One region of the Pseudomonas sp. DCA-1 genome, then DNA from elsewhere that is predicted to be linked to it. Evidence: predicted binding sites of a transcription regulator. Region 1 holds the regulator's gene; the other holds the start of a gene.
The links. Region 1 encodes sigma-54, which starts transcription at its own class of promoters, with help from an activator protein. Its sites were predicted from a motif close to ANTGGCATNNANNTTGCTNT; they were not measured.

Region 1 (11,181 bases):
GTTTTCGTTCTTGCGTGATCGCCGCTCGGCGACTTTTCGCACAATCCCAAGCTACCAGTCCATACGCGCGGGCACCCGAGAAAAATGGCTATGACGCGGATAGACGGGCGCGACAGCGAAGGCCGCGCGCAGCAGGTAGAGCGTTAGCCGCGGTGTCGCGATTCGACCGCTCCGCGCAGCGTCTCGATCAGGCTCTGGATGCGGGCGTGCTGCATTTTCATGGAGGCTTTGTTGACCACCAGGCGCGAGCTGATCGTGGCGATCAGTTCCTGGGGTTCCAGGCCGTTGGCACGCAGGGTGTTACCGGTGTCGACCACGTCGATGATCTTGTCGGCAAGGTTGATCAGCGGTGCCAGCTCCATCGAGCCATACAGCTTGATGATGTCGACCTGGCGACCTTGCTCCGCGTAGTAACGCTTGGCTACGTTGACGAACTTGGTGGCCACGCGCAGGCGCCCCTTGGGCTCGGCTGCGCCGACTACGCCCGCGGTCATCAGCTTGCATTGGGCAATCTGCAGGTCCAGGGGCTCATACAGACCCTGGCCGCCGTACTCCATCAACACGTCCTTGCCGGCCACACCCAGGTCGGCAGCACCATGCTCGACGTAGGTCGGCACGTCGGTGGCACGCACGATCAGCAGACGCACGTCGTCCTGCGTGGTGGGGATGATCAGCTTGCGGCTCTTGTCCGGGTTTTCGGTCGGCACGATGCCGGCCTCGGCCAGCAACGGCAAGGTATCGTCGAGAATACGGCCTTTGGAAAGCGCGATGGTCAACATTGGAACGTCGGTCCTTAAGCGGCTGCTGCCGGCCAGGTCATCGACCTGGCCGCATTCAATTCAAAAGGTGCGTCCTTGCACCCGCGGGGTACTAGCCCGGTACGCGGCGGATTTTCGCGCCGAGCATCTGCAGTTTTTCCTCGATGCACTCGTAACCACGGTCAATGTGGTAGATGCGATCGATCAGGGTATCGCCTTCGGCAACCAGCGCCGACAGCACCAGGCTGGCCGAAGCACGCAGGTCGGTGGCCATGACCGGGGCACCCTTCAGCGCCTTGACGCCAGTGACGATGGCGGTGTTGCCTTCGACCTGGATCTGAGCGCCCATGCGGTGCATTTCGTAAACGTGCATGAAGCGGTTTTCGAAGATGGTCTCGATCACCGCGCCAGTGCCTTCGGCAATGGCATTCAGCGAGATAAACTGCGCCTGCATGTCGGTCGGGAACGCCGGGTACGGGGCGGTACGCAGGTTGACGGCTTTCGGCCGCTTGCCATGCATGTCCAGTTCGATCCAGTCTTCGCCGGTATTGATGTCGGCACCCGCTTCCTTGAGTTTTTCCAGTACGGCTTCAAGGATGGTGGGGTCGGTGTCCTTGACCTTGACGCGGCCACCGGTCACGGCAGCGGCGACCAGGTAGGTACCGGTCTCGATGCGGTCCGGCATCACGCGGTAGTTGGCCGAATCCAGTCGTTCGACACCATCGATGGTGATGGTATCGGTACCTGCGCCCTGAATGTTCCCGCCCATGGCGTTGATGAAGTTGGCCAGGTCGACCACTTCAGGCTCACGCGCGGCGTTCTGCAACACGCTGCGGCCCTTGGCCAAGGCAGCGGCCATCATGATGTTCTCGGTACCGGTCACGCTGACGGTGTCGAAGAAGAAGTGCGCGCCACGCAGGCCGCCTTCAGGCGCCTTGGCCTTGATGTAGCCGCCTTCCACTTCGATCTTCGCCCCCATGGCCTCAAGGCCACGGATGTGCAGATCGACCGGGCGCGAGCCAATGGCGCAACCGCCAGGCAAAGCCACTTCGGCTTCGCCGAAACGGGCAACCATCGGGCCCAGCACCAGGATCGAAGCGCGCATGGTCTTGACCAGCTCATACGGCGCGACCAGGGTCTTGATGGTGCGTGGATCGATTTCCACCGACAGCTTTTCGTCGATTACAGGCTCGATGCCCATGCGCCCGAACAGCTCGATCATGGTGGTGATGTCGTGCAGGTGCGGCAGGTTGCCCACGGTGACCGGGCCATCGGCCAGCAGGGTCGCTGCCAGAATCGGCAGGGCTGCGTTTTTCGCGCCCGAAATGCGGATCTCGCCGTCAAGGCGAGCGCCGCCAGTAATAATCAGTTTGTCCATTGGAGTCTCGCCGCCAAGTTGGCTCAGGTGCGCTCAGCCCAGGCTGCGCTGCTGAAAAATTTCATGGTTACCGCATGGATGCTGCCATTGGCGATCCACGGATTCAGGTGAGCATAGATCGCCTGCTGGCGTTTGACCGGACTCAGGCCAGCCAACTCGTCGCTGATCACGTTCAACTGGAAGTTGCAGCCTTCGCCTTCAACTTCGACCCGGGAACCCGGCAATTTCTCTTCAAGGAAGCTCTTAACTTCTACGGCCTGCATGCTCAACCTCAATCGGCGCCCGATGCGCACGGGTCGGCCATCATACAAAAAAGCCCCTCGCCTGCGAAGCCCAACGAAGTCTTCGCTGACCGAGGGGCCATCATCCGTGCCTGGCCACTAGCTTGCCAGCACTTCATCGAGATCATAGACCTCGGCAATTTCCCGCATGTCGTCGGGCATGCTACGCACCTCGCACGCCTTGCCGGTGGCCTGAGCATCACGAATGTACGCAAGCAACAGCGACAGGCCGACACTCGACGACTTCTCGACAGCCGAGCAATCAAGCACCAGTCGCGGCTCGCGCGAGCCATCGATCAGCACCTTGCCCTGCTTGCGCAAGGCCGGGCCGCTGCGGTAATCCAGCACGCCAGCCAGACGCAGCACGCCCGGCTCGGCCATGCTTACAGCAGCCTCGCTCATTTGACGCTCTTCTCTGGCGAGTTGTCAGCAGTCTGCTTGGCCTTGGCCACTTCGCCGGCCCAGCCGTCGATGGTCTTGTCCAGGTCGTTGCCGTTGCGCTGCATGGCATCGGCGAACTGGTCACGGAACAGCTTGCCGATGTTGATGCCGTTGACGATCACGTTACGCACCTTCCACTCGCCACCAATGTTCTCCAGGGTGTACTGCACGGGGTACACGGCACCGTTGTTGCCGGTGACCTTCATGCCGACGCTGGCGCGCTTGCCGTCATCGGCCTTAGCCGGGTCGACGGTGATGCCCTGGTTGTTGTACTCAAGCAAGGCATTGCCATAGAACTGCATCAGGCTGCGCTTGAAGTTCTCCTGGAAGCGCTGCATCTGCTCCGGGGTCGCCTTGCGCGAGTACTTCACGGTCATGATGCTGCGCGAGATACCGTCAGCATCCACCACCGGGCCAAGAATGCGGTTGAGCGAGTCATAGAAGGCGTTGGGGTTGGACTTGTACTGCTCCTTGTTGGCCTTGAGGTCGCCGAGCAGTTCATTGGTGGTGCCCTGAACCACTTCGTGCGGTGTCTGCGCAGCCAGGGCCAGCAGGGGGAAGGCCGCCAGTAGCACTAGCAGGCCACGTCGCAGGATCGAAATCATGGATACTCCTTAATTAGCCGGTTGCGCTTCTTTCGGTTCCTTGCCAACAGAGTTGAGCAGGAACTTGCCAATCAGATCCTCCAGCACCAGTGCCGACTGAGTGTCATGGATGGTTGAACCATCCTTGAGGACATCGTCTTCACCGCCCACGCTGATGCCGATGTACTTCTCACCAAGCAAACCGGCGGTCAGGATCGAGGCAGTGGAGTCGGTCGGCAGGTTATCGACCGACTTGTCCAGCTGCAACGTCACCCGACCGGTGTAGGAATCACGGTCCAGATCGATGGCGGTGACCTTGCCGATGGTCACACCGGCCATGGTCACTTTAGCTCTGACCGTCAAACCGGCGATATTGTCGAAGTACGCATAAACTTTATAGGTATCAGTGGTCGGGCTGGCCGACAGCCCGCTGACACGCAGGGCCAGCAGCAGCAGCGCCAGGATCCCGGCCAGGAGGAACAGGCCGACACCGATTTCCAGGGTGCGGTTTTGCATCAGAAATCTCCAAACATCAAGGCGGTCAGAATAAAGTCCAGACCCAGCACTGCCAACGAGGCATAGACCACGGTCTTGGTGGTTGCACGACTGATCCCTTCTGAAGTGGGCTCACAGTCGTACCCCTGGAATACGGCGATCCAGGTCGAGACGAAAGCAAATACCAGGCTCTTGACCAGCCCGTTGAGCACGTCGTCAGTGAACGAAACACTGTTCTGCATGTTGGCCCAGAACGAACCCTCGTAGACGCCCAGCCAGTCCACCGCCACCCACGAGCCACCCCAGATACCGACCACGCTGAAGATCAGCGCCAGCAGCGGCAGCGAGATGAAACCTGCCCACAGGCGTGGAGCAACGATGTACTTGAGCGGATCGACACCGATCATTTCCAGGCTCGACAACTGCTCGGTGGACTTCATGTTGCCGATTTCGGCGGTCAGCGCGGATCCGGCACGACCGGCAAACAGCAACGCCGTTACCACCGGGCCAAGTTCACGCAGCAGGGTCAGGGCGACCATTTGCCCTACCGCCTGCTCCGAGCCGTACTTGGTCAGAATGCTGTAACCCTGCAGCGCCAGCACCATGCCGATGAACACCCCGGACACGACGACGATCGCCAGTGACAGCACGCCCACCGAGTACAACTGCTTGGTCAGCAGCTGGAAGCCGCCGCCAATGCCGCCGCGACCGACCAGCGCATGGAACAGGAACAGGCACGAACGCCCGAGCACGGCCAGCACGTCGATTGCCGACCGGCCCAGCAGGCGGACACGTTCGAGTAAGGATTTTCTGCGCATCAACGCGCCCCCAGCAGGTCGGCGCGGTAATCAGGCGCGGGAAAGTGGAAGGGAACCGGGCCATCCGGGTCGCCTTTCATGAATTGGCGGATCCGTGGATTGTCCGAGCCCATCAGCTCATCAGGCGTCCCCTGGCCCAGCACCTGGCCGTCACCTACCACGTAGATGTAATCGGCGATGCTGGCGGTTTCTGCCAGGTCATGGGAAACCACGATGCTGGTGATGCCCAGGGCATCGTTGAGCAGGCGAATCAGGCGCACCAGTACCCCCATGGCGATCGGGTCCTGGCCGACGAACGGTTCGTCGTACATGAGGATCTGCGGGTCCAGGGCAATCGCCCGGGCCAGCGCCACGCGGCGCTTCATGCCACCGGACAGCTCATCGGGCATCAGGTCGATGGCACCGCGCAGCCCCACGGCCTGCAGCTTCATCAGCACGATGTCACGGATCATTTCGTCCGACAGCTGAGTATGCACGCGCAGCGGGAACGCGACGTTCTCGAACACATCGAGGTCGGTGAACAACGCGCCGCTCTGGAACAGCACGCCCATCTGCTTGCGGGCGTCGAACAGGTCGCTGCGCGACAGCGTCGGCAGGTTCTGGCCGGCCACCCATACTTCACCGCTGGAGGGACGCAGTTGCGCCCCCATCAGGCGGAGCAACGTGGTCTTGCCGCAACCCGATGGTCCCATGATGCCGGTGACCTTGCCGCGCGGGATGCGGATGTCGACGTTGCTGAAAATGCTGCGCGAACCACGTTTGAAGGTTACACCCTTCAACTCGACCGCGTAGGCGCTATCCACACTCATCTAGACTCCTTGCTAATGCAGCCTCGTCCTAGTGGACGCCGGCCTCCATCTGGAAGGCACACACATCCCGGCAGGCCGAATAGCGGCGAACTATAGCACCGCTGACAGCGCCGCCCCAAGGCCGGGCAAGCAGTCGTTCAGCACCGGGACAGGCTTTGGTGGTATTCGCTACAGCAATCGAGGAGGTGAGGGTTTTCATCATTGCGCGTATAATCGTCGCCTTTTCCTCAGGCATTGCTTTTTCGACATGAGCCAATCCAGCGAGCTGATCCAATCCGCCCAACGCACCCTGCGCCTGGAACTCGAGGCCGTAGAGGCCCTTTTGGCGCGCATCGACGACAATTTCGTCAAAGCCTGCGAACTGATTCTGACCAGCAAGGGCCGGGTCGTCGTGGTCGGCATGGGCAAGTCCGGGCACATCGGCAACAAGATCGCCGCCACCTTGGCCAGCACCGGTACGCCAGCGTTTTTCGTCCACCCGGCCGAGGCCAGCCATGGCGACATGGGCATGATCACGCGCGATGATGTCATCCTTGCCTTGTCCAATTCCGGCAGCACAGCCGAAATCGTCACCCTGCTGCCATTGATCAAACGCCTGGGCATCAAGCTGGTCAGCCTGACCGGCAACCCGGACTCGCCCCTGGCCCAGGCCGCCGAGGTCAACCTCGACGCCCGCGTCGAGCAAGAGGCCTGCCCGCTGAACCTCGCCCCTACCTCCTCTACCACGGCATCGCTGGTGCTGGGTGACTGCCTGGCCATCGCCCTGCTCGAGGCCCGCGGCTTCACCGCTGAAGACTTTGCCTTCTCGCACCCGGGTGGTGCACTGGGCCGCCGCCTTTTGCTCAAGGTCGAGAACGTGATGCACAGCGGCAACGAGTTGCCCCAGGTTGCCCGCGGCACCCTGCTCAAAGAGGCACTGCTCGAAATGTCCCGTAAGGGCCTGGGCATGACCGTGATCGTCGAAGCCGACGGCACGCTGGCCGGGGTATTCACAGACGGCGACCTGCGCCGCAGCCTGGACCGCAACATCGACATACACACCACTCTGATCGACCAGGTGATGACCGTGCACGGAAAAACGGCCCGCGCCGAAATGCTCGCTGCCGAAGCCCTGAAGATCATGGAAGACCACAAGATCGGCGCGCTGGTGGTGGTAGACCGCGAGGGCCGCCCGACCGGCGCCCTGAACATGCACGACCTGCTGCGCGCCGGTGTAATGTAAGGAGCGATGGAATGAATCAGGACCTCATGCAACGGGGCAAAGCCGTCAAGCTGGCAGTGTTCGATGTGGATGGCGTGCTCACCGACGGGCGCCTGTACTTCCTCGAAGACGGCAGTGAGTTCAAGACGTTCAACACCCTCGACGGCCAGGGCATCAAGATGCTCATGGCCTCGGGCGTGACCACCGCGATCATCAGCGGGCGCAAAACCCCTGTAGTCGAGCGCCGGGCGAAGAACCTCGGCATCCCGCACCTGTACCAGGGCCGCGAGGACAAAGTGGTCGTGCTTGACGGCCTGCTTGCGGAGCTGGGCCTGAGCTATGATCAAGTAGCCTACCTGGGCGATGACCTGCCCGACCTGCCGGTCATTCGCCGGGTGGCATTGGGCATGGCCGTGGCCAACGCCGCACCGTTTGTTCGCCAGCACGCCCACGGCGTGACTCAGGCGCGCGGTGGCGAAGGCGCAGCCCGTGAATTCTGCGAACTGATCATGCAGGCCCAGGGCACCCTGGACGCTGCCAACGCCAATTACCTGTAAGGCTGCCCATGTTCAGCAAGAAAGCCCGCACTATTGCGCTGCTAGCAGTGATTACCGCCCTGCTGGCGGCGGTCGGCTACTGGAATGTCAGCCCGGAAAGCTTCCTCGACAAGCCGGTGGCCAAGGTAGACGAAAGCGCCATCGACTACTATGCGATCAACGCCCACAGTGTGCAGTTCCTGCCTGACGGCAAGCTGCAGTACGAAATGACCGCCGACAAGGTCGAGCATCTCAAGGCCAGCGAAATCACGTTGCTGACTACGCCGGATCTGCACATGTACCGCGGCACCGAATACCCGTGGCACGTGCAGAGCACCCGTGCCGAGGTCAATCCGGACGGCACCGAGGTCGAACTGATCGACAACGTACGGATTGCGCGCACCGACGAAAAGCAGCGTGAAACCATCATTACCAGTTCACGCATGACCGTGTTCCCGCAGAAGCAATATGCGCAGACCGAGCAAGCCGTTAGAATCGACGGCGCCGGTGGCACAACTACGGGCAAAGGAATGAAAGCGTATTTGAAAGAAAGCAGGATGGACCTGCTCTCTAACGTAAGAGGACAGTATGAGGCTCGTTAAAACTCTCCCCCTTTTGCTCAGCCTGAGCGCAGCACTGGGAAGCGCGAGCGCCTTCGCACTGCCGAATGACCGTGATCAGCCGATCCGCATCCAGGCCGACCAGGCTCACCTGGATGACAAGCAAGGCGTGGCCACCTATACCGGTGACGTGATCATCACCCAAGGTTCGATGATGATCAAAGGCAACACCGTGACCATCACCCGCTCCGCCTCCGGCGACATCGATGTGGTGACCTCGGTGGGCAACCTGGCCTACTTCGAGCAGCAGCAGAGCGCAGCCAAGCCGGACAAGATGAAAGGCTGGGGCGTGACCATCCAGTACCAGGCGCAGAAGGACCTGGTAATTCTCACCGACCGCGCCAAGGTCGAGAACGAAGGCAACACCACCGAAGGCGAAAAGATCGTCTACAACACCCAGACCCAGGTGGCGACCGCCGGTCGCGGTAGCAACGTGACAACACCACGTCAGCGTATCGACATGGTGATCCAGCCCAAGAAGAAGGCCGAGTAAATGGCAACCCTCAAAGCCCAGCACCTGGCAAAGAGCTACAAGGGGCGGCATGTAGTACGTGATGTCAGCCTGTCGATCGACAGCGGCCAGATCGTCGGCCTGCTCGGCCCCAACGGCGCCGGCAAGACCACTTGCTTCTACATGATTGTCGGGCTGGTCCAGGCCGAACAGGGCCGAGTACTGATCGACAACCTCGATGTGAGCCACCAGCCCATGCACGGCCGCGCCCGCGCCGGCATCGGCTACCTGCCGCAGGAGGCCTCGATCTTCCGCAAGCTGTCGGTAGCCGACAACATCATGGCCATCCTCGAGACCCGCAAGGATCTCGACCGGGACGGCCGCCGCAAAGAGCTGGAAAGCCTGCTGCAGGAGTTCCACATCAGCCACATCCGCGACAACCTCGGCATGAGCCTGTCCGGTGGCGAACGCCGCCGCGTCGAGATTGCCCGCGCCCTGGCGACAGCGCCCAAGTTCATCCTGCTGGACGAACCGTTCGCCGGTGTCGACCCGATTTCGGTTGGCGACATCAAGCAGATCATCCACCACCTCAAGGCCAAGGGTATCGGTGTACTGATTACCGACCACAACGTGCGTGAAACGCTGGATATCTGCGAAACCGCTTACATCGTCAACGATGGCCGACTGATCGCTGAAGGCGACGCAGAAACCATCCTGGCAAACGATCTGGTCAAAGAAGTTTACCTGGGCCATGAGTTCCGCCTCTGACCCGGCAAGCGCCTGAAGTACTGGCTAACAGCCGTGAGACTGCGGGTAAAGTTGTTACGGTACTCTAGGCAAACGCTACAATTTAAGGCATAAAACTTGCTTGATCTGGCGCTCCGGCGCCCTCGTGTAGTGGATGGCGCATGCGCGCCGGCGAACAAGGTATTAAGCCCCTGCCATGAAACCATCGCTCGTCCTAAAAATGGGCCAGCAACTGACGATGACTCCTCAGTTGCAACAGGCCATCCGCCTGCTCCAGCTCTCAACCCTGGACCTCCAACAGGAAATCCAGGAAGCGCTGGAGTCGAACCCGATGCTCGAACGTCAGGAAGACGGCGAAGACTTCGACAACAGCGACCCGATGGCCGACAACGCCGAGAACAAGCCGGCCGCCGAAGTTCAGGACAACAGCTTCCAGGAAAGCGCCGTCAGCGCCGACAACCTGGAAGACGGTGAGTGGAGCGAGCGCATCCCCAACGAGCTCCCGGTCGATACCGCCTGGGAAGACATCTACCAGACCAGCGCCAGCAGCCTGCCGAGCAACGATGACGACGAGTGGGACTTCACCACACGCACATCGGCCGGCGAGAGCCTGCAAAGCCACCTGCTGTGGCAGTTGAACCTGGCGCCGATGTCCGACACCGACCGCTTGATTGCCGTCACCCTGATCGACAGCATCAACGGGCAGGGCTACCTGGAAGACACCCTCGAAGAAATCTGCGCCGGTTTCGACCCGGAGCTGGATATCGAGCTGGACGAGGTCGAAGCAGTACTGCACCGCATCCAGCAGTTCGAGCCGGCTGGCGTCGGTGCTCGCAACCTCGGCGAATGCCTGTTGCTGCAACTGCGCCAACTGCCCGCTACAACCCCGTGGATGACCGAAGCCAAGCGTCTGGTCACCGATTTCATCGACCTGCTCGGCAGCCGTGACTACAGCCAGCTGATGCGGCGGATGAAAATCAAGGAAGACGAGCTGCGCCAGGTCATCGAACTGGTGCAAAGCCTTAACCCGCGCCCTGGTTCGCAGATCGAGTCCAGCGAGCCCGAGTACGTGGTGCCCGACGTCATCGTGCGCAAGGACAGCGACCGTTGGCTGGTAGAGCTGAACCAGGAAGCCATCCCACGCCTGCGCGTCAACCCGCAGTACGCCGGCTTCGTGCGACGTGCCGACACCAGCGCCGACAACACCTTCATGCGCAACCAGCTACAGGAAGCGCGCTGGTTCATCAAGAGCCTGCAAAGCCGTAACGAAACCCTGATGAAGGTGGCCACGCAGATCGTCGAGCACCAGCGCGGCTTCCTCGACCACGGCGACGAAGCGATGAAGCCGTTGGTACTGCATGACATTGCCGAAGCAGTAGGCATGCACGAATCGACCATCTCGCGGGTTACCACGCAGAAATACATGCACACCCCGCGCGGTATCTACGAACTGAAATACTTTTTCTCCAGCCATGTCAGCACCTCCGAAGGCGGAGAATGCTCGTCCACGGCGATCCGCGCGATCATCAAGAAACTGGTTGCGGCGGAAAATCAGAAAAAGCCATTGAGTGACAGCAAGATCGCTGGTTTACTGGAGGCACAAGGCATCCAGGTAGCCCGTCGCACCGTCGCCAAGTACCGCGAGTCCCTCGGCATCGCACCGTCGAGCGAACGCAAGCGACTGATGTAGCCCCTGAGATGAGCCACAGCGTTTTCGTGGCAGGTGCAAGACCTGCCTCTTTATGCACGGGCAACAAAGGAGAAGCTGTATGCAAGTCAATATCAGTGGACAGCATGTAGAAGTCACCCAGCCACTGCGCGATTACGTGCTTGAAAAGCTCGCCCGCGTGGAGAGTCACTTCGACAAGATCACCAACGTGCAGGTAATCATGAAAGTCGAGAAGCTTCAGCAGAAGGTCGAGGCGACCCTGCAGATTCCCGGCGGCGAAGTGGTAGCCAACGCCGAACACGAAGACATGTATGCAGCGATCGATGCCTTGGCCGACAAGCTCGACCGCCAACTGAAAAAACACAAGGAAAAACAGCAAAGCCTGCTGCAAGG
Region 2 (11,181 bases), 530 kb from region 1:
TCATCACTGGTCGCTTCGCTGCTGACGGCAACCGGCGGCGCCGCAACCTCGACACTGAACTGGCCCTTGCCGTGCAACTGGTCGAGCAGCGACTCGAACTCGGCGTCGGTGATTTCATCACCAGCACCGCTGACGGTCTCGCCCTGCATCTGCTCGTCGGCCGCTGCTTGCGCCTTGACCGCATCGAGCGAATCGAGCAACTGCTCGAACTCGCTGTCAGTGATGTCCTGGTGCTGCTCGTCGGCATCGGCCGATGCCGCAACCGCCACGTCGGCAACCGGTGCCGGCGCTGCAACAGCTTCGGCTCCGCCAGGTTCGGCCAGGCGCGCCAACGCCGCCAGCAGCTCGGGGGTGGCCGGCGTCACTTCGGAACGCTCGCGCACCTGGCCAAACATGCTGTTCACTGTATCCAGTGCCTCGAGCACCACATCCATCAGTTCCGCATCGACCCGGCGCTCACCTTTGCGCAGGACGTCGAACACGTTCTCGGCGATATGGCAGCACTCCACCAGCTCGTTCAGCTGAAGGAAGCCGGCGCCCCCTTTTACAGTGTGGAAACCGCGAAAGATCGCATTGAGCAGGTCGGCATCGTCAGGTCGGCTTTCCAGCTCGACCAGTTGCTCGGACAATTGCTCAAGAATTTCGCCGGCTTCTACCAGGAAATCCTGGAGGATTTCTTCATCGGCGCCGAAGCTCATCAAACGTGCTCCTTAAAAACCAAGGCTGGACAGCAGATCATCGACATCGTCCTGACCGGACACGACGTCTTCACGCTTATCGGCATGAATCTGCGGACCTTCACCCCGAGTCGGATGTTTTTCTCGATCTTTTTCTGCACGCAATTGATCGTGATCATGGTTTATACCGGCAAAGCGGTCGACCTGGCTGGCCATCAGCACCAGCTTGAGCAGATTGCTCTCCACCTCGGTCACCAGTGTGGTGACGCGTTTGATCACCTGGCCGGTCAGGTCCTGATAGTCCTGGGCCAGCAAAATGTCATTGAGGTGCCCGGCAACCTTTCGGTTACCCTCGGCGCTGTGCGTCAGGAAACTGTCGACTCGCTTGACCAGATCACGAAATTCCGGCGCAGCCACTTCGCGGCGCATGAAACGCTGCCAGTCGGTACTCAGGGCCTTGGCCTCGCTGGCCAGTTCATTGAGCACCGGCGTGCTTTCCTCGACCAGATCCATGGTGCGGTTGGCCGCGCCCTCGGTGAGCTTGACCACATAGGACAGGCGCTCGGTGGCGTCGGTAATCTGCGACACCTCTTCTGCCTGCGGCATGGTGGGGTCGATCTGGAAACTGACGATGGCACTGTGCAGCTCGCGAGTCAGCTTGCCGACTTCCTGATACAGGCCGCGGTCGCGGGTCTGGTTCAGCTCGTGAATCAGCTGCACCGCCTCGCCGAAACGGCCCCGTTCCAGGCTTTCGACCAACTCCTGGGCATGCTTCTTCAGGGTCGATTCGAACTCGCCCAAAGACGTTTGTGATGAATCCATGACGCGCCCCCCGTAACGTGACTCAGCCGTTGACGCGTTCGAAGATCTTCTCGATCTTCTCTTTGAGCACCTGAGCGGTGAACGGCTTGACCACATAACCATTGACGCCGGCCTGGGCCGCTTCAATGATCTGGTCGCGCTTGGCTTCAGCAGTCACCATCAGTACCGGCATGCTTTTCAGCTTGTCACTGGCACGCACTTTACGCAGCAGGTCGATGCCGGACATGCCCGGCATGTTCCAGTCGGTTACCAGGAAGTCGTAGTGACCGTTCTCCAGCATTGGCAACGCCGTGGTGCCGTCATCGGCTTCCTCGGTGTTGGTGAAACCCAGGTCACGCAACAGGTTCTTGATGATCCGCCGCATCGTCGAAAAGTCGTCAACGATGAGGATTTTCATGTTCTTGTCCAATTAGACCTCCAAGCAGTCTCAAACGCGCTCGGCCTACCGAGCACGCACTCATTCAATTCGGTACAACGTGGAAAACGACTGCAACGACAGCGGGCTCAACGCGCCCGCCATTCCCCCAGGCGGCTACGCAGGCGCGCGGCACACTGGCTGTGCAACTGGCTGACCCGCGACTCGCTGACACCCAGCACCTCACCGATTTCCTTGAGATTCAGCTCTTCGTCGTAGTACAGCGCCAGCACCAGGCGCTCACGTTCCGGCAGGTTGGCGATAGCCTCGGTCAGGGCAGCCTGGAAGCGGTCCTCTTCCAGCCCCCGCGCAGGTTCGACCTGGCCACTGGCGCCATCCTCATGCAGCCCTTCGTGCTCACCGTCCTGCAACAGGTCGTCGAAGCTGAACAGGCGGCTGCCCAGGGTATCGTTCAAAATCCCGTAGTAATCATCGAGACTCAATTGGAGTTCGGCAGCAACTTCATGATCTTTAGCGTCACGGCCTGTTCTGGCTTCAACCGCACGCATCGCGTCACTGACCATACGGGTGTTTCGGTGTACCGAACGCGGCGCCCAGTCACCTTTGCGTACTTCGTCCAGCATGGCCCCGCGGATGCGGATGCCAGCATAGGTTTCAAAGCTGGCGCCCTTGCTGGCGTCGTATTTGTTAGCCACTTCCAGCAGCCCGATCATGCCGGCCTGGATCAGGTCTTCGACCTGCACGTTGGCCGGCAAGCGCGCCAGCAGGTGGTAGGCGATGCGCTTGACCAGCGGGGCGTAGCGTTCGATCAGCTCGTACTGGGCGTCCTTCGACGCCCGGCTGTACATCTTGAAACCGCTGGCGTTCATAGCACGGGCCCCGCGCTGGTGGGTTGCACCAAGCGCTCGACAAAGAACTCCAGATGGCCGCGCGGGTTGGCCGGTAGCGGCCAGCTATCGACCTTCTGGGCAATCGCCTTGAAAGCCAGCGCACACTTGGAGCGAGGGAAGGCTTCGTAGACGGCACGCTGCTTCTGTACCGCCTTGCGCACGCATTCGTCGTACGGCACGGCACCCACGTACTGCAGGGCAACGTCAAGGAAGCGGTCGGTGACCTTGGTCAGCTTGGCAAACAGGTTGCGCCCTTCCTGCGGGCTCTGCGCCATGTTGGCCAACACACGGAAACGGTTCATGCCGTAGTCACGATTGAGCAGCTTGATCAACGCGTAGGCATCAGTAATCGAAGTAGGTTCATCACACACCACCAACAGCACTTCCTGGGCGGCGCGAACGAAGCTGACCACCGAGTCACCGATACCCGCAGCGGTATCGATCACCAACACATCGAGGTTGTCGCCGATTTCGCTGAACGCCTGGATCAGCCCGGCGTGCTGGGCTGGGGCCAGGTGCACCATGCTCTGGGTGCCCGAGGCTGCCGGCACGATGCGCACACCGCCAGGGCCCTGCAGCATCACGTCACGCAGTTCGCAACGCCCTTCAATGACATCGGCGAGAGTACGTTTGGGGGCAAGGCCCAGCAACACGTCGACATTGGCCAGGCCCAGGTCGGCGTCCAGCAGCATGACCCTGCGGCCAAGCTCGGCCAGCGCCAGGGACAAGTTCACTGAAACGTTAGTCTTGCCGACGCCACCTTTGCCGCCGGTCACGGCGATCACCTGTACGGGATGCATGCTACCCATGTCTGTTCTTTACCTTGTCTCGCTGGGACTCAGGCCACACGTAGGGCAATTCTGCGTGCCCTTTGGCATAGCTACTTTGCACACGCTTCATGGTCAACCCGCTCGCCGTGGGTTGTGATAGAGATCAGCGAACATGTCGGCCATGGCCTCTTCGCTGGGCTCGTCCTGCTGCTGCACATTCACCGCGCGCGAAACCAACTGGTGGCCCCGCGGCAAGTGCAAGTCGTCAGGAATGCGTGGCCCATCGGTAAGATAGGCCACTGGCAGTTCATGACTGATGGCAAGACTCAACACATCGCCAAGGCTTGCCGTTTCATCGAGCTTGGTCAGGATGCAGCCGGCCAGGCCACAGCGTTTGTAGCTGTGGTAGGCGGCGGTCAGCACCTGCTTCTGGCTGGTGGTGGCCAGCACCAGATAGTTCTTCGCGGCAATGCCACGCCCGGCCAAGGTTTCCAGTTGCATGCGCAGCGCAGGGTCGCTGGCCTGCAGGCCGGCAGTATCGATCAGCACCACGCGCTTGCGCAGCAGCGGCTCCAGCGCTGCTGCCAGCGACTGGCCCGGGTCGACGTACGTCACCGGCACGTTGAGGATGCGGCCCAGGGTCTTGAGCTGCTCCTGGGCGCCGATACGGAAGCTGTCCATGCTCACCAGCGCCAGATTCTGCGCGCCGTACTTGAGCACGTAGCGCGCGGCCAGCTTGGCCAGGGTGGTGGTCTTGCCCATACCCGCCGGGCCGACCACGGCGATCACGCCGCCCTCTTCGATCGGCTCGATTTCAGGTATTTCGATCATCCGCGCCAAGTGAGCCAGCAGCATGCGCCAGGCCTGGCGCGGCTCTTCGATCTCGGCGGTCAGGTCCAGCAGCTCGCGGGCGATCGGCCCCGACAGGCCGATGCGTTGCAGGCGGCGCCAAAGGTTGGCCTGCTGCGGCTTGCTGCCCTGCAGCTGATTCCAGGCCAGCGAACCGAGTTGCACTTCCAGCAACTCGCGCAGGCCCGACAGCTCGGAACGCATGGCATCGAACAGGCGCGGATCAACCGGTGCAGCAGCCGGTGCGGCAGCAGCCTCGGGGGCCTCGACATGCGGCTCGATCAACGGTTCGGCAGCGGTCAAAGATTGCCCGGCGAACAATTGGCGGTTGTTGTCGCTGCTGTCCTGACGGTGGTCCAGCTCGGCCTGGGCACTGGCAATGCGCGTATGGGTCTTGCGCAGTTCTTCTTCCAGCTCGGCGTTGGGCACACGCGGGGCCAGGGCGGACAGCTTGTAGTCCAGCGCGGCCGTCAGTTCGACACCACCGGCAATGCGGCGGTTGCCAATGATCGCGGCATCGGCGCCCAGCTCGTCACGGACCAGCTTCATGGCCTGACGCATATCGGCGGCGAAAAATCGCTTAACTTGCATTATCCCCTACCTCAGCCGTTAGGGCCCACTGTGGCAACGATGGTGACTTGCTTGTTGTCAGGTATTTCCTGATACGCCAGAACATGCAAATTCGGTACAGCCAGGCGACCGAAACGCGACAACATGGCGCGGATCGGGCCGGCGACCAACAGGATGGCCGGCTGACCCTGCATTTCCTGGCGCTGGGCCGCCTCGATCAGCGAACGTTGCAGCTTCTCGGCCATGCTAGGTTCCAGAAGAACACCATCTTCCTGACCCTGCCCGGCCCTTTGCAGACTATTCAGCAAAATCTGTTCCAACCTTGGCTCCAGGGTAATCACTGGCAGCTCCGACTCAACGCCGACAATGCTTTGCACGATGGCACGACACAATCCGACGCGCACTGCCGCCACCAGTGCGGCGGTATCTTGACTCTTGCCGGCGTTGTTCGCGATGGCCTCGGCAATACTGCGAATATCGCGCACTGGCACCTGTTCAGACAACAGTGCTTGCAGCACCTTGAGCAGCCCCGACAAGGAAATGACACCCGGCACCAGCTCTTCTGCAAGTTTAGGCGATGCCTTGGCAAGTACTTGCAGCAGTTGCTGAACCTCTTCGTGACCGATCAGCTCGTGGCAATGTTTCTGCAGGATCTGGTTGAGGTGGGTGGCCACCACGGTGCTGGCATCGACCACGGTGTAGCCCAGCGACTGCGCCTGGGAACGCTGGCCAACATCGATCCACACCGCCTCCAGGCCAAACGCCGGATCGCGCGCGGCAATACCGTTGAGGGTGCCGAACACCTGCCCCGGGTTGATCGCCAGTTCGCGGTCCGGATAGATCTCCGCCTCGGCCAGAATCACCCCCATCAGGGTCAGGCGATAGGCGCTGGGTTGCAGGTCGAGGTTGTCACGAATGTGCACGGTGGGCATCAGGAAACCCAGGTCCTGCGACAGCTTCTTGCGCACGCCCTTGATCCGCGCCAGCAACTGGCCACCCTGGTTGCGATCGACCAGCGGGATCAGCCGATAGCCAACCTCCAGGCCGATCATGTCGATGGGGGTGACGTCATCCCAACCCAGTTCCTTGGTTTCCAGCGCGCGTTGTGGCGAGGGCAGCAGGTCCTGCTGGCGCTGCGCCTCTTCCAGGGCTTTGACCTTGGCCTGCTGCTGTTTCTTCCACACCAGGTAGGCGCCCCCACCGGCCAGCAGGCCGAGACTGAGGAACGCCACGTGCGGCATGCCCGGCACCAGTCCCATGACGATCATCAACCCGCCAGACACAGCCAGGGCCTTGGGCGAATCGAACATCTGCCGATTGATCAGCTTGCCCATGTCCTCGGAGCCCGACGCGCGGGTTACCATGATCGCGGCGGCGGTGGACAGCAGCAGTGATGGCAATTGCGCCACCAAACCGTCACCGATGGTCAGCAAGGCGTACACCTTGCCGGCCTCCGTGAAACTCATGCCGTGCTGCATCATGCCGATCAATATGCCGCCGATCAGGTTGATGAACAGGATCAGCAAGCCGGCGATGGCATCACCGCGCACGAACTTGCTGGCACCGTCCATCGAACCGTAGAACTCGGCCTCCTGCGCAACCTCGGCACGGCGGTGCTTGGCCTGGGCCTGATCGATCAGGCCGGCATTGAGGTCGGCGTCGATGGCCATCTGCTTGCCGGGCATGGCGTCGAGGGTGAAACGCGCACTCACTTCCGAGATACGCCCGGCCCCCTTGGTCACCACCACGAAGTTGATGATCATGAGGATGGCGAACACGACGGCACCGACCACGTAGTTACCGCCGATCACCACCTCACCGAAGGCCTGGATCACTTTACCGGCAGCGCCGTGGCCCTCCTGGCCATGCAGCATGACCACACGGGTGGACGCCACGTTCAGGGCCAGGCGCAACAACGTGGCCACCAGCAGGATGGTGGGGAACGCGGCAAAGTCGAGCGGACGCAGGGCGTATACACACACCAGCAGCACCACGATCGACAGGGCGATGTTGAAGGTGAAGAACACGTCGAGCAGGAACGGCGGTATCGGCAACATCATCATTGCCAACATCACCAGCAGCAACAGCGGCACACCCAGGTTGCCCCGGCCGAGCCCGGCCAGGTTGTTACGGGCGTTGCTGATTAACTGAGTGCGATCCACCGCGAGTCCTCTTGATGCAAAACTTTGACGCCCAGGGGGCGCCTGCGGCTGGCATTGCAAGAAGCTTTCCAACTTTGGCAGACACCCACACGAAAAGATGAACCGGGCGAGCACCACCGCGTTGACGGGTGGCTCATGAGCAGGCAATCACCAAGAAAAACGAGACCTCCCGCCCAATCGCCTCTACGGCAATGGCCCAAGGCTTAAGCTCTTGGAAAGCCACGGAGAGGGTGGCGCCACGACAAAAAAATCTGAGCGACTTGATCATGCAAAAGCTCACGGTTTCTATGCGGATGTAGAGAGCCAATGACTACTCAAAGGCATGAACATCATGCCAACTGCTCGATGGTAGCTCTAGTGAGTCTGTGATACCTTCGCCAGCGCTTTTGACTACATCGCTAGACCCGGAGAACATGGTGGCGAACTCTCTCGATAGCTTTATCGTTCCTGACAAACATCGCCATAAAACCGCGATGGATTATGTAGTCGAGTCGCTACGCGAAGGCATACTTTCTGGCGCAATAGCTGAAGGTACGGCTTTGCGCCAAGAAGAGCTAGCCTCAAAATTCGGTTTGAGTCGAATGCCGATAAGGGACGCCATAAGGCAGTTGGAAGCCGAAGGGCTTGTTACCTACGAAGTCCATAAAGGAGCCTCTGTAGCGATCATGACGATTGAGGACATTGTCGAGATCTATGATATGCGGATAATGGCAGAATGCACCGCCTTGGACTTTGGTTTTGACAACATCGTAGAAAATGATCTGGCGCAGATGTACGAACTCATATCTGCCATGGAGCATGCCACCGACCCGCACCACCTTAGCGAACTCAATGAAAAGTTCCATCACTTTCTTTATTCAAAAGCAAAGCGCCCCAGGTTACTTGCATTGATTAAGTCCCTTCATGACTCGGTGGATCGCCATCTTCGTTTTTTGTTGACAAATCTCGACTACCACAAGAAATCACAACAGGATCATAAAAACATTTTGAGCGCTTGCGCTCAGGGTGATCGCGAAGCCGCCAAGCACTTTTTAGCCGAGCACCTTGCCGAGGGACGAGATGCAATCGTTACGTTTCTTGAGACACGGCGTCGACAGGATATGTCATAAACGATCTTTCGATGCTGATGAGAGCGCATATTCGACTAGCGCTCCTACCAACTTCGGCGGGGGGTAACCGGAGCACTCAAACATCTTCGGGTACATACTGGCACTCGTAAATCCGGGCAAGGTGTTGACCTCATTGAGAATGATTGCACCCTCTTCTGTCAAGAAAAAATCCACCCTGGCGTACCCCTTCAGATCAAGGCATCTAAATGCCTGAACAGATAAATCCTGAATGCGCGCGACAATGTCAGGTGGCAATAAGCTTGGCACACGAAGACCTGTCACACTGTTGGAATCATATTTCGCCTGATAATCGTAATAGGTGTGCTCTTCCTTTTTGAGTATTTCACCCACCACCGAGGCCATCAAGCCCTCCTCAAGTTCGAGCACACCACACTCTATCTCTCTACCACAGATTTCAGCCTCCACCAGCACCTTTGTGTCCTCTCGTGCTGCAATAGCAAATGCCGCAGCATATTCTAAGGCGTTGGAGACCCTAGACACACCAATCGATGAGCCCGAAGTGGCGGGCTTTACGAAGAGCGTGCTGCTACCCAGGCACTCAACCAGCTCTTCCCAAGGACGCATGGAATTCATGGCCAGCCAAGGCCCCACAACTAGCCCGGAAGACTGGACCATTCTCTTCGTGACATCCTTATCCATGGACATTGCCGAACCTAGCACCCCGGAGCCCACACAAGGCAAACCGCACATCGCTGCCAATCCTTGAATCGTTCCATCCTCCCCCCACCGACCATGCAGTACCGGGAAAAGCAAGTCGATCCCAATCTCGACCGTGTCGCTCCCTTGGATTGTGTATGAGAGCGAGGGATGTCCTGGACGAATTGAAAGCAACGGAGCCGACCGGTCAACCGCACCTGGGAACTGGCACGGCTCTCCTTGATACCTCCAGTTGCCCTCACGATCTATCCCCACACAGTGCACCCTGTGACCGAGAGCCATCAGCGCCGCGTGGATTGTAGCAGCGGAGCGGAGCGCCACTGAATGCTCTGAACTCCTCCCCCCAAAAACCAGTGCGATCACATTTTGTTTCATTTCGATAGACCTCAGCCGGGCAATTTTGGCTACTGTATCCAATATCCAAAAAAAATAACAACGGCATTTGCCTACCCGCGAATACGGTAGCGGCGGCGACGGTGAACGGTGGGTGGAAATTGGCCAGCAGGGCCGGCCTCTTCGCGGGTGAACCCGCTCCTACGACGGCCTGCGCCCAACCACCGACCTGTGTCCACCACCGTGGTAGGAGCGGGTTTACCCGCGAATACGGTGGCGGCGGCAACGGTGAACGGGGGTGGAAATTGGCCAGCAGGGCCGGCCTCTTCGCGGGTGAACCCGCTCCTACGACGCCTGTGCCCAACCACCGACCTGTGTCCACCACCGTGGTAGGAGCGGGTTTACCCGCGAATACGGTAGCGGCGGCAACGGTGAACGGCGGGTGGAAATTGGCCAGCAGGACCGGCCCTTTCGCGGGTAAACCCGCTCCTACACGACGGCCTGCGCCCAACCACCGACATGTGTCCACCACCGTGTAGGAACGGGCCCGCCCGCGAAAGGGCCTGAAGCCGTGACACAAGGTCAACTGTCACGCCGCAAATCCGGCGGGATCGGCAGGTCGTCTTTCAGCGGCTCCGGCCGCTTGCCCTTGCCAGCCCGGTACTGCCGGATCTGGAACACATACGCCAGCACCTGCGCCACCGCCAGATACAGCCCCGCCGGGATCTCCTGCTCAAGTTCGGTGGAGTAATAGATCGCCCGCGCCAGCGCCGGCGACTCGAGGATTTGGATGTTGTGCTCCACGCCAATTTCACGAATCTTCAACGCCATGAAATCGCTACCCTTGGCCAGCAGCAACGGCGCCGCACCGCCCTTCTCCGGGTCGTACTGCAAAGCCACCGCATAATGCGTCGGGTTGGTGATGATCACGTCGGCATCCGGCACCGCTGCCATCATGCGCCGCTGCGACACCTCGCGCTGCAGTTGGCGAATACGTTGCTTGACTTCGGGCTTGCCCTCGCTGTCCTTGTACTCGTCGCGCACTTCCTGCTTGGTCATCTTCATTTTCTTCTGCGTCTGGTACAGCTGGAACGGTACATCTGCTGCGGCAATCAGCAACAGCCCGGCTGACATCCACAAGGCACTCCAGCCCACCACCTGCAAGCTGTGGATGATCGCCTGCTCCAGCGGCTCATTGGCAATCGACAGCAAGGCCTGGCGGTCGCTGGACAGCACCAGCACCGCCACCACCAGAATCACGAAGAATTTGGCCAGCGCCTTGAGCAATTCAGTCAGGGCCTGCATCGAGAACATGCGCTTGATCCCCGACAGCGGGTTCATGCGGCTGAATTTGGGCTGCAGCAAGCTGCCCGAGAACAAGAAGCCGCTAAGCGCGATGGGCGCCACGAAGGAAATCACGAACAGCAGGATCAGCACCGGCTGCACCGCCCAGATGGCCATCTTGCCCGAGGCCAGCAGGAAGGCCCCCATCGCCCGCTCGTCGACGATGATGTCGCGGGTCAGACTGAAGTTCATACGCATCAACGCCAACAGTGTTTCGGCCAAGTGACCACCGAATGCCAGCAAGCCACCGGCACCCGCCAGGGTCACCGCCACTGTGTTCAGCTCCTTGGAACGGGCGACCTCGCCCTTCTCGCGGGCGTCGCGCTTGCGCTTCTCAGTGGGGTCTTCTGTCTTGTCCTGACCGCTCTCGCTTTCCGCCATGCTCAGCGCACCCTCGCCAGCTCACGCAGCCATTGCAGCGTTTCGCTGGCCAATGCCTGATAGTGGGACAGTACATCGGCCAGGCCGACCCAGAAGATGAACATGCCCATGACCAGGGTCAGCGGGAAGCCGATGGAGAAAATGTTCAGCTGCGGCGCGGCGCGGGTCATTACGCCAAAGGCAATGTTCACCACCAGCAGCGCAGCGATCACCGGCAGAA

Region 2: a site for sigma-54 is predicted at 7,170-7,189, ahead of flhA (flagellar biosynthesis protein FlhA). Genes of this name have one in related genera too.

What each region holds. Positions count from the first base shown of each region.
Region 1 is NZ_CP169881.1:1,482,393-1,493,573, reverse strand. It holds gene hisG (ATP phosphoribosyltransferase) at 144-779, opposite strand; gene murA (UDP-N-acetylglucosamine 1-carboxyvinyltransferase) at 871-2,136, opposite strand; gene ACE4QZ_RS07220 (BolA family protein) at 2,160-2,399, opposite strand; gene ACE4QZ_RS07215 (lipid asymmetry maintenance protein MlaB) at 2,517-2,819, opposite strand; gene ACE4QZ_RS07210 (phospholipid-binding protein MlaC) at 2,816-3,463, opposite strand; gene mlaD (outer membrane lipid asymmetry maintenance protein MlaD) at 3,473-3,958, opposite strand; gene mlaE (lipid asymmetry maintenance ABC transporter permease subunit MlaE) at 3,958-4,755, opposite strand; gene ACE4QZ_RS07195 (ATP-binding cassette domain-containing protein) at 4,755-5,564, opposite strand; gene ACE4QZ_RS07190 (SIS domain-containing protein) at 5,812-6,786, shown strand; gene ACE4QZ_RS07185 (KdsC family phosphatase) at 6,798-7,322, shown strand; gene lptC (LPS export ABC transporter periplasmic protein LptC) at 7,331-7,903, shown strand; gene lptA (lipopolysaccharide transport periplasmic protein LptA) at 7,890-8,414, shown strand; gene lptB (LPS export ABC transporter ATP-binding protein) at 8,415-9,140, shown strand; gene ACE4QZ_RS07165 (RNA polymerase factor sigma-54) at 9,316-10,809, shown strand; gene hpf (ribosome hibernation-promoting factor, HPF/YfiA family) at 10,889-11,181, shown strand, end outside.
Region 2 is NZ_CP169881.1:2,014,772-2,025,952, reverse strand. It holds gene ACE4QZ_RS09725 (chemotaxis protein CheA) at 1-698, opposite strand, end outside; gene ACE4QZ_RS09720 (protein phosphatase CheZ) at 711-1,499, opposite strand; gene ACE4QZ_RS09715 (chemotaxis response regulator CheY) at 1,522-1,896, opposite strand; gene fliA (RNA polymerase sigma factor FliA) at 2,004-2,744, opposite strand; gene fleN (flagellar synthesis regulator FleN) at 2,741-3,574, opposite strand; gene flhF (flagellar biosynthesis protein FlhF) at 3,668-4,975, opposite strand; gene flhA (flagellar biosynthesis protein FlhA) at 4,987-7,116, opposite strand; gene ACE4QZ_RS09690 (GntR family transcriptional regulator) at 7,530-8,225, shown strand; gene ACE4QZ_RS09685 (D-alanine--D-alanine ligase family protein) at 8,220-9,278, opposite strand; gene flhB (flagellar biosynthesis protein FlhB) at 9,819-10,961, opposite strand; gene fliR (flagellar biosynthetic protein FliR) at 10,964-11,181, opposite strand, start outside.